3 regions of the Agromyces sp. NBRC 114283 genome follow, and region 1 is predicted to be linked to each of the others. Evidence: predicted binding sites of a transcription regulator. Region 1 holds the regulator's gene; each other region holds the start of a gene.
What was found. Region 1 encodes LexA, which represses DNA repair genes until DNA is damaged. Its sites were predicted from a motif close to TCGAACANNTGTTCGA; they were not measured.
Positions count from the first base shown of each region.

Region 2: QSJ60_RS17075 (DmpA family aminopeptidase) is a predicted target of LexA. The motif match lies at 1,762-1,777, and genes of this name have one in related genera.
Region 3: QSJ60_RS15755 (HNH endonuclease signature motif containing protein) is a predicted target of LexA. The motif match lies at 1,437-1,452, and genes of this name have one in related genera.

Region 1 covers NZ_BSQP01000001.1:2,704,249-2,707,518, forward strand. The annotation lists gene QSJ60_RS13050 (histidinol-phosphate transaminase) at 1-667, opposite strand, end outside; gene QSJ60_RS13055 (LysM peptidoglycan-binding domain-containing protein) at 741-1,109, opposite strand; gene lexA (transcriptional repressor LexA) at 1,365-2,054, shown strand; gene metE (5-methyltetrahydropteroyltriglutamate--homocysteine S-methyltransferase) at 2,138-3,270, opposite strand, start outside.
Region 2 covers NZ_BSQP01000001.1:3,563,154-3,566,423, forward strand. The annotation lists gene QSJ60_RS17065 (TetR family transcriptional regulator) at 1-170, opposite strand, end outside; gene QSJ60_RS17070 (APC family permease) at 167-1,648, opposite strand; gene QSJ60_RS17075 (DmpA family aminopeptidase) at 1,802-2,950, shown strand; gene QSJ60_RS17080 (hypothetical protein) at 2,947-3,270, opposite strand, start outside.
Region 3 covers NZ_BSQP01000001.1:3,287,201-3,290,470, forward strand. The annotation lists gene QSJ60_RS15740 (helix-turn-helix domain-containing protein) at 1-109, shown strand, start outside; gene QSJ60_RS15745 (DUF6194 family protein) at 106-585, opposite strand; gene QSJ60_RS15750 (MerR family transcriptional regulator) at 626-1,366, shown strand; gene QSJ60_RS15755 (HNH endonuclease signature motif containing protein) at 1,485-2,930, shown strand; gene QSJ60_RS15760 (GyrI-like domain-containing protein) at 2,951-3,270, opposite strand, start outside.

The DNA.
Region 1 (3,270 bases):
TGCTCATGGTGCGCGAGACGACGAGGCGCGGCCGGCCCTCGAGGAGCTCGAGCGCGCTCGGCGTGCCGGGGTCGGCGAACTCGAAGTAGGCCTCGTCGACGATTACGATGCCGCGCGCCGCATCGGCGACCGCGCGGATCGTGTCGAGCGACACCGGAGTGCCGGTGGGGTTGTTCGGCGCGCAGAGGAAGACGATGTCGGGATCGTGCTGCTCGATCGCCGCGACGGCCGTCTCGGCGCACAACTCGTAGTCGGCGTCGCGCGGGGCGTCGATCCACTCGGTGCCGGTGCCGGAGGCGAGCAGCGAGTACATCGAGTACGTGGGCGAGAAGCCGAGCGCCCGGCGCCCCGGCCCCCCGAACGCCTGCAGCAGGTGCTGCAGCACCTCGTTCGAGCCGTTCGCCGCCCAGATCTGCTCGGGCGTGAGCCCGTGCCCGAGATAGCGGGCGAAGGCCTCGCGCAGTTCGGTGAACTCGCGGTCGGGGTAGCGGTTCAGCTGGAGGATGGCCGCCGCGACCCGCGCGACGATGTCGTGCGCGACGTCCTCGGGGATCGGATGCGTGTTCTCGTTCACGTTGAGGGCGACCGGAACGACCTTCTGCGGAGCGCCGTAGGGCGAGCGCCCCCTGAGGTCGTCGCGGATGGGCAGATCTTCGAAGCTCGTCACCACTTCATGCTAGTGATGCGCGACCCCCTGTGACTCCGCGCCGTGACGCCGCGCTGAGGCGGCACCGGAGCGCTCAGTTCGCGGCGGGAAGGGCCAGGCGCTGGCCCGGCTCGACCACCGAGGAGTCGAGCCCGTTGAGTCGGATGATGTCGTCGATGACCACCCGCGGATCAGCACCGGGGTCGGTCGCCTCGGCGATCTCCCACAGGGTGTCGCCGGCGCCGACCGTGACGTAGTCGAAGCTCGCGCCCGAGCCGCCGACGGCGTCGTCCGCCGCCGCGACGCCGGCACCGAGCACGCTCAACGCGGCCCAGATGACGAGCGGGAGCGCGCCGAGGGTCGTGAAGACGACGCGACCGCGTCGAGTCAGTCGGAGCCGCGTGCGGGCACCTGCGAAACCGTTCGCGGTGAACTCGGCACCGCTCGCCATGACTGCGCTCATCTCAACACCTCCAGGAGAATCGCACCCGGCCCTCGGCCGGGAGGGCCGGATGCGAAGCTGTGTTCCGAATCTATCTTCGATTGTTCGAATCTGCAAGCCGTTCTTCGAACATTGCGCCGCATCGGATTCGCGACACACTCGAAGGAATGTTTGCCGCACCCGCGTTGCGCGGATACAGTTTCGAATGTCAGAACAGAGTCCATCAGGGACCACCGACATTCCGGTCGCAAGACCGCCGACGAGGGGCGTCAGCACGTGAGCACCGAGACCGAGGGCAGCAAACCGGCCGCACGTGCGCGCCGCCGCAAGAGCCTGAGCGCGAAGCAGATCTCGATCCTCGAGGTCATCCAGCGCTCGGTCGCGACGCGGGGCTACCCGCCGAGCATGCGCGAGATCGGCGACGCCGTGGGCCTGTCCTCGCTCTCGAGCGTCACCCACCAGCTGAACCAGCTGGAGCTGGCCGGCTACCTCCGGCGCGACCCGAACCGGCCCCGCGCGCTCGAGGTGCTGATCGAGCTCCCCGGCACCGAGGAGCGCCAGCCGAGCGACGGCGAGCCCATCCCGGTCGGCGACGCCGCGATGGTGCCGCTCGTCGGCCGCATCGCCGCCGGCATCCCGATCACCGCCGAGCAGCAGATCGACGAGGTCTTCCCGCTTCCCCGCCAGCTCGTCGGCAAGGGCGAGCTGTTCATGCTGAAGGTCGTCGGCGACTCCATGGTCGACGCGGCGATCTGCGACGGCGACTGGGTTGTCGTGCGTTCGCAGCGCACCGCGGAGAACGGCGAGATCGTCGCGGCCATGCTCGACGAGGAGGCCACGGTGAAGGTCTTCCGGCAGCGCGACGGCCACACCTGGCTGCTCCCCCGCAACAGCGCCTTCGAGCCGATCCTGGGCGACGACGCCGAGGTGCTCGGCAAGGTCGTCGCGGTGCTCCGCGCAGTCTGAGGCCCCCAGACGCCAGGAACGGCCCGGGATGCCTCGCATCCCGGGCCGTTCCGCGTGCACAGCGCCGCGACCGGCCAGCCCACTCAGCCGCGGGCGAGCGACTCCCGCACCGAGCGGGCGGCTCCGACGAGGTGCGTGAGCGAGGCGACCGTCTCGTCGTAGCCGCGCGTCTTCAGCCCGCAGTCCGGGTTCACCCAGAGCCGCGACGCCGGCACCTCGGCCACCGCGCGCTCCAGGAGCTCGCGGACCTCGTCCTCACCGGGCACCCGGGGCGAGTGGATGTCGTACACGCCGGGACCCACGCCGTGGTCGAAGCCGCTGCGGCCGAGGTCCTCGACCACCTCCATGCGGCTGCGCGCGGCCTCGATGCTCGTGACGTCGGCGTCGAGCCCCCGGATGGCGTCGATGACGACGCCGAACTCGGAGTAGCAGAGGTGCGTGTGCACCTGCGTCGCCGGTGCGGCCCCGGCCGTCGCGAGCCGGAACGCGCCGACCGACCACTCGAGGTAGGCCGGCTGCTCCGCGCGGCGGAGCGGCAGCAGCTCCCGGAGCGCGGGCTCGTCGACCTGGATGATCCGGATGCCGGCGGCCTCCAGGTCCGCGACCTCGTCGCGGAGCGCGAGGCCCACCTGGCGCGCGGTGTCGCCGAGCGGCTGATCGTCACGCACGAACGACCAGGCCAGGATCGTCACGGGCCCCGTCAGCATCCCCTTCAGGTGCCGTTGGGTCAGCGACTGCGCGTAGGCCGACCAGCCGACGGTCATCGGGGCGGGGCGGGAGACGTCGCCCCAGAGGATCGACGGGCGCGTGCAGCGCGAGCCGTAGGACTGCACCCAGCCGTGCTCGGTCACCGCGAAGCCGTCGAGCAGCTCGGCGAAGTACTGCACCATGTCGTTGCGCTCCGGCTCGCCGTGCACGAGCACGTCGAGGCCGAGTTCCTCCTGGAGGCGCACGACCCGCTCGATCTCTTGCTCGATGATCGCGCGGTAGCCCGCATCGTCGAGCTCGCCGCTCGCGAGCGCGGCGCGAGCGCGCCGGAGCTCGCCGGTCTGCGGGAAGGAGCCGATCGTCGTGGTCGGCAGCTCCGGCAGCCCGAGGTCGAGCTGGGCCTCGACGCGGGCGTCGTAGTCGACGCGGGCGAAGTCAGCGTCCGAGAGGGCGGCCAGCCGCTCGCGGACCGCCGGCACCCGCACCCCGGGCGCGCCGGCCCGGTCGA
Region 2 (3,270 bases), 860 kb from region 1:
TGCAGCTGCTCGAAGCTGTCGAAGTAGTAGAGCACGCTGCCGGCGCTCACCTCGGCCTCGGCGGCGACGGCGCGCACATTGGCCTGGGCCATCCCCCGCTCCCGCGCGACGCGGCGCAGCGCCGCGACGAGATCGTCGCGGCGCTGCGCGTGCTTCGCGGATCGCGTCACGCTTCGGCCCGTTCGTCGTCGAGGTTCTCGGCGAGGGCGGCGTAGCGGCCGGGGTCGCGTCGGCGGATGATCATGGCGATCACGATACCGACGATGAACAGCAGCGGGGTGGGCGCGAGCAGCACCCAGTTGATCGGGCCGGTCATCGTCGTCACGATCTCGAAGTTGAACGCGATGAGCAGGAACCCCGTGATCAGGCCGGCCGCGCCGATCGCGGGGGCGACGAGCACCCGCCAGACGCTGTGCCCGCGGCGGTTCCGGGCGAAGAAGCCGACGACGGCGACCGCGGCGACCGCCTGTGCGAAGACGAGGCCGGCGACGCCGGTGGCGTACGTCCAGATCGCGAACTGCAGGAAGGGGTCGGCCCCCAGCAGGAACGCGACGAGGATGGCGACGACGGCGATCACGCTCATCACGGCGCTCGCCACGTACGGCGCCTTCGTCTTCGGGTGCGTGCGGCCGAGCGCGGCCGGCAGCAGCCGCTCGCGGCCGAGCGAGTAGAGGTAGCGGCTCGACGCGTTGTGGAAGGCGAGCAGGCAGGCGAAGAAGCTCGTCACGATGAGCACCTGCATGACGATCGCGGCCCAGTCCCCGAGGTACTCGGCGCCCGCCGCGAACACCATCGTCTCGAAGGCGTCGCCTCGGGCAATCTCGATCACGCCGTCGGCGCCGAACGCGACCGTGAGCATCCAGAAGGTGAAGGCGTAGAAGACGCCGAGGAAGCCGATCGCGAGGTACGTGGCGATCGGCACGGTGCGCCGCGGGTTGCGGGCCTCTTCGGCGTAGATCGCGGTGCCCTCGAAGCCGAGGTAGGCGCCGAAGCCGACGACGAAGAGGCTGCCGGCGCCGGCGGCGAAGAAGATCTCCTTCGGGTCGAAGGGGGCGGCGCTCCACGGCTCGGGACCGCCCTGCACCAGCACGGCGACGGACAGCACGAGCAGGATGGCGACCTCCGCGGTGAGCAGCACGCCGAGCACCTTCGCGCCGACGTCGATCTTGCGGTAGCCGAGCAGGGCGACCACCGCGGCGGCGATCAGGGACCAGACCACCCAGGGCAGTTGGATGCCGAAGAGGCCGCCGAACGTGAGCTCGCCGAAGAAGCCGATGAAGCCGTAGAAGCAGACCGTCAGGATCGCGTAGGCGAAGATCGTCACGAACGACACCCCGAGGCCCGCCGGCTTGCCGAGGCCGCGCGAGACGTACGCGTAGAAGGCGCCGGTGTTGCGCACATGCGTCGACATCGCGGTGAAGCCCAGGGCGAAGAGGATCAGCACGACGGCGCAGACGAGCATCGCGCCGGCCGCCCCGATGCCGCCCATGCGCATGGAGGTCGGCGCGGCGCTCGCGACCACGGTGAGCGGTGCCGCGGCCGAGACGACGAAGAAGACGACGTCGCCGACGCCCAGCCGGCCGGCGGCGAGGGAGCCTCTTCGGGTGGACGGGGCGCGCTCGGCGGTGTTGATCGGGTGTTCAGACATCATCGTCTCCTCGGCGTGGGGGCAGCCGCATCGGGTGCAGCAGAATCTGAACGCTCATTCAATCGAGGCACCCGGGCGCTGTCAAGAGTGCTAGCGTGATCGTCACCCGAAAGTTGAACGGGTGTTCGAGAACGTCGAGAACGAGGAGCGTCGATGACGACCACCAGCCAGTCCCCCGTCGAGTCCCCGCGGGCCAGAGACCTCGGCGTGCCCTTCGACGGCACCCCGGGACCTGTGAACGCGATCACCGACGTCCCCGGGGTGCAGGTCGGCTACACGACGCTCGTGAGCGGACCCGACGCGGCGGGCACCGCGCGCACCGGGGTGACGGCGATCCTCCCCCGCGGCCGCGACGGCGTCGGCGTCCCCTGCGCCGCCGGCACCTTCTCGCTGAACGGGAACGGGGAGCTGACCGGGCGCAGCTGGATCGACGAGGCCGGCATGCTCGCGCTGCCGATCGCGATCACGAACTCGCACGCCGTCGGCGCCGTGCACCAGGGCGTCGACGAGTGGGTGCACGAGACGCATCCCGAGGTGTCAGCGCAGTGGATGCTGCCGGTCGTCGGCGAGACCTGGGACGGCTACCTGAACGAGATCAACGGCGGGCACGTGCGGCCCGAGCACGCGCGGGCCGCCCTCGACGCCGCCGCCGGCGGCCCGATCGCCGAGGGCAACGTCGGCGGCGGCACCGGCATGAACTGCTACGCCTTCAAGGGCGGCACCGGCAGCGCGTCGCGGATGGTCGCGACGGCCGGCGGCGAGTACACCGTCGGCGTCCTGCTGCAGGCCAATTTCGGCGATCGCGACGAGTTCCGGCTCGCCGGCCGGCCGCTCGGCCGCGAGTCCGCCGCGCCGAAGCCGATCGAGGACGACGACTGGTTCGTGCGCGACGGCGAGCGCACGAAGGCCGCCGCGGGCGCCGGCAGCGTGATCGTCATCGTCGCGACGGATGCCCCGCTCCTCCCTGGCCAGTGCGAGGCCCTCGCCCGACGAGTGCCGCTCGGCCTCGCCCGCACCGGCACGGCGGGCAGCCACTTCTCGGGCGACATCTTCCTCGCGTTCTCGACCGCGAACCCCGGCGCCCTCACCTCCCAACTCGGTCGCGGGGCGAACCAGGGGCTCGAGCGGCTCGACTTCGTGCCCTGGGGCGCGATCGATCCGCTGTACCGCGCGACGGTCGAGGCCGTCGAGGAGGCCGTCGCGAACGCCCTCGTCGCCGCCCGCGACCTCGAGGGCCGCGACGGGCACGCGAGCTACGCCCTCCCGCACGAGGAGGTGCGCCGGGCGTTCGCCGAGCGTTAGCCGCAGAACTCCTTCGGCGCGCGGGGCTCGGCGGAGGAGCCGATGTACGTGACAGCGCCCTGATAGACGATGAAATCGAGCCACCCGGCGTCGTCGTCGCCGACCGCGTAACCGTAGCCGTCGAGACTGACCTGCGTGGTCTGCTGCAGCGTCGGGTACGCAGCGGTGAGCTCGGCGAGCGTCGAGCCGAGCCCGATGCCCTCGGCGGTGCGCGGGGCCTCGGCGCCCGGGGCGCCGGAGAGCCACACCTCATCGACCTGATCGCCGGCCTCGGACGTGATCAGCAGCACGGTCGCCGTGCCCTCGCGCGACATCGTGTG
Region 3 (3,270 bases), 580 kb from region 1:
CGCACTCACGTTCCCGGGGCGCGAACCCCACAGTTGGACGGCCGACCCCGAGCTCGGCGCCGAGGTCATGTGGGTCATCGTGCCCGCGCCGTGGAGCGGCACGAGCTAGGCGTCGGGCCGCGCGCGCCGCGCGGAGCTCCGTGTCGAGCGGCGGCGGGCCGCCTCGTGCGCCGCGCGCAGCAGCGCCACGAGCTCCTCGACGGTCGACTCGGGATTCACCACGGCCAACCAGCCGTTCGCCCCGTACACGGGGTGCGGGCCGAGCACGTCGACGGCCGCCGCGTCGCGCGGCACCGCGAGGGAGCGCGGCTCCTCCCCCGTCACCCGCCGGAACGTCGCCCGATCGACGTGCACGTTGACGCGGTACCGGCCGGGCTCGTCGAGGCGCGAAGCGGTGTCGTCGGGGGAGTCCTTCGTCACGATCGTGCCGTACGGCTGGGTGCGCTCCGGCATCCGGCCGTCGGGGGCGTGATAGAAGAAGGCGTCGCCCCAGGCGAGCTCGGGAAATGGCCCGCCCGGGACGGGTTCGACGACGAGCACGCCGTCGAAGGAGCGGACGGCGTCGAGGATCTGCTGCATACTCATACTTCGAGTGTGAACTTCAAGTGCGTATTGGGGGTTGCGCATGCCGCACGGACTGCGCACCGCCGAACTCGCCCGCGCGGCCGGGTATTCGGACCAGCAGGTGCGCGACCTGGAACGGCTCGGCGTGATCCCGGCCGCCGTGCGCTCGGCGAACGGGTACCGCAGCTACACCGACGCCCACCTCGTCGCCCTCCGCGCGTATCGCGCGCTGGCTCGGGCCATCGGGCCGGTCGCGGCCCGCGGTGCGCTCGCCGAGTTCCGCACGCGGCCGATCGCCGAGGCGGCGGCGCTCGTCGACGAGCTGCACGCCGGGCTCGCGCGGGAGCGCGAGCGGGTGCTCGCGGCGCGCGCGGGGCTGGCGGCGATCGCACCGGCGGATGCCTCGGCGGCGGGCGCGCCGAGGGATGCCTCGGCGGCGGGCGCCGGCGGCGCGATGTCGATCACCGAGCTGGCCTTGGCCCTCGACGTGCGCAGCTCGACGCTGCGGTACTGGGAGACGGAAGGGCTGCTCCGCCCCGATCGCGTCGGCTCCGTGGCGGCCCGCAGCTACTCGGCGGCCCAGATCCTCGTCGCACGCGTCGTCGCGGCACTCCGCGAGGGCGGCGCCGGCATCCCGGCCATCCGCTCCGTCGTGGCGACGCTCGGCGAGGAATCCGGCATCGCCGCAGCCGAGCGCTCGCTCGACGCGCGACTCGGCGCGCTCGCGGAGCGGAGCGTCATGCTGCTGCGCGCGAGCGGCGCGCTCGCGGAGCTACTGGACGGGGCGGACGAGGCCTCGTGATCCCGCCGCTTCGGGCATCGATCCGGCACCCCTCCGTCCCCAGGCACGCATCGCTTGGCGTTCTCCACATTCGAAGATGATTTCGAACGGTCAGGCGATTCCGGCGTAGCGTCGAAGCATGGATGTCCCGAGCGATTCGCCGCCCCGGCTCGCCGTGCTCGCCGCGCGGCTCGCCGCGGTCGAGGATGCCTGGGCGGGCGGCGTCCGGCTGAACGCGAGCGCCATTCGGGACCATCCCGCCGATCCAGCAGCCGTCGATGCGCGGGCGCTGAGCGACGACGGACTGCTCCGAGTGCTCGACGCGCTGGCGGGGCTCACCCGTGCCGCAGAAGCCGCGGCGAGCGCCTGCGCGGCTGAGCTCGCGGCCCGGTGCACCGGCATCCCGGGCGAAGATCCGGCACGCGATCGCGGCTACCCGAATCCCGCACGGCTCGTCGCCGACACGACGCGCCGCCGCGCGGGCGAGGCGCACGAGCTCATCGCCGTGGGGGCAGCCACCGCCCTGCGCAGCTCCTTCGCGGGCGAGCGCCTCGCCCCGCGACTCCCCCACCTCGCCGTTGGCCTCGCGAGCGCCGAGCTCGGGCTCCACGCCGCCGAGCGCATCCGCCGCTTCCTCGATCGGGTGGCGCCTCGCGTCGAGTCGGCGACGCTCGACGAGGCCGAGCGGTTCCTGGTCGAACAGGCAGCCTCGGTCGGGCCCGAGCGGCTCGCGCAGCTCATCACACTCCTCGAGGCGCGACTCGATCCCGACGGCGTGCGCCCGCGCGAAGACGAGCTCCGCGGCCGGAGGGGGCTCCGCATCTGGGAAGACACGGCGGGCATGGTCAACGTGCGCGGCGCGTTCGACCCCGTGAACGGTGCCACGCTGAAGGCCGCCGTCGGCGGGCTCGTCGGCGCCGAACTGCATCGTGCGCGCGACGCCCGGCGACGGCAGCACGACGACGACTCCGGCATCGCCGAGCATCGCAGCATCGCCCAGCTGAACGCCGACGCGCTCGCCGACCTCGCGCGACACGCACTCGGCTGCGCCGCGGTCCCGACGCTCAGGCAGACGACCGTCGTCGTGCGCGCCGATGCCGCGGCGCTTCTCGCCGAGCGCGGCCACGGCACGATCGACGGCCTCGATCAGCCGATCTCGATCGCGAGCGTCCGTGCGCTCGTCAGCTCGGCCGGCATCGCGCCGCTGTTCGTCGGCGAGCACGGCGAGCCGTTGCAGCTCGGGCGCTCCGCCCGCCTCTTCAGCGCCGCGCAGAAGCTCGCCCTCGCCGATCGCGACGGCGGCTGCGCGTGGCCGGGTTGCTCACGGCCCCCTTCGCACACCGAGGCCCACCACATCGCGTGGTGGCACCGCGACGACGGGCGCACCGATCTCGACAACGGCATCCTGCTGTGCAGCCACCATCACCACCGGGTGCACGACGACGGGTGGCGCATCGTCGTCCGCGACGGCGGGCGCTGGTTCATCCCGCCCCCGCATATCGACCCGCACGGCACGCCGATCGCCGCGAACACCTCGACCGATCGGCGGATGGGCCTGCTGGCGCGAGCCATGGCCGCCGCGTAGCGCGCGCGGACCCGCTCGGGTCAGGCCGGCCGCACCGGCTGACGCAGCACCGTGCGGAGCTTCTCAGGCGCCGTGCGCCGGGCATCGCTCAGGTAGATCTCGTGGTGGTCGCCGGCGAAGGTCAGCCCGTGCTCGGGCATGAACTCGTCATGCAGTCTGGCGAGCGTCGGCGCTTCGTCGTCGTACGACCCGAGGTGCAGGATCTGCACGCATCGCCCCTCATGCAGCCGCCGGAGCTCGAGACGGGCGATCGCGTCGCGCAGCTCGCTCGGCGCCTTCTCGAGGGCCCGGGCGCGGGCGGCCTCGAGGTGCGCCCCGTCGAGCCAGTCGGGCTGCACGA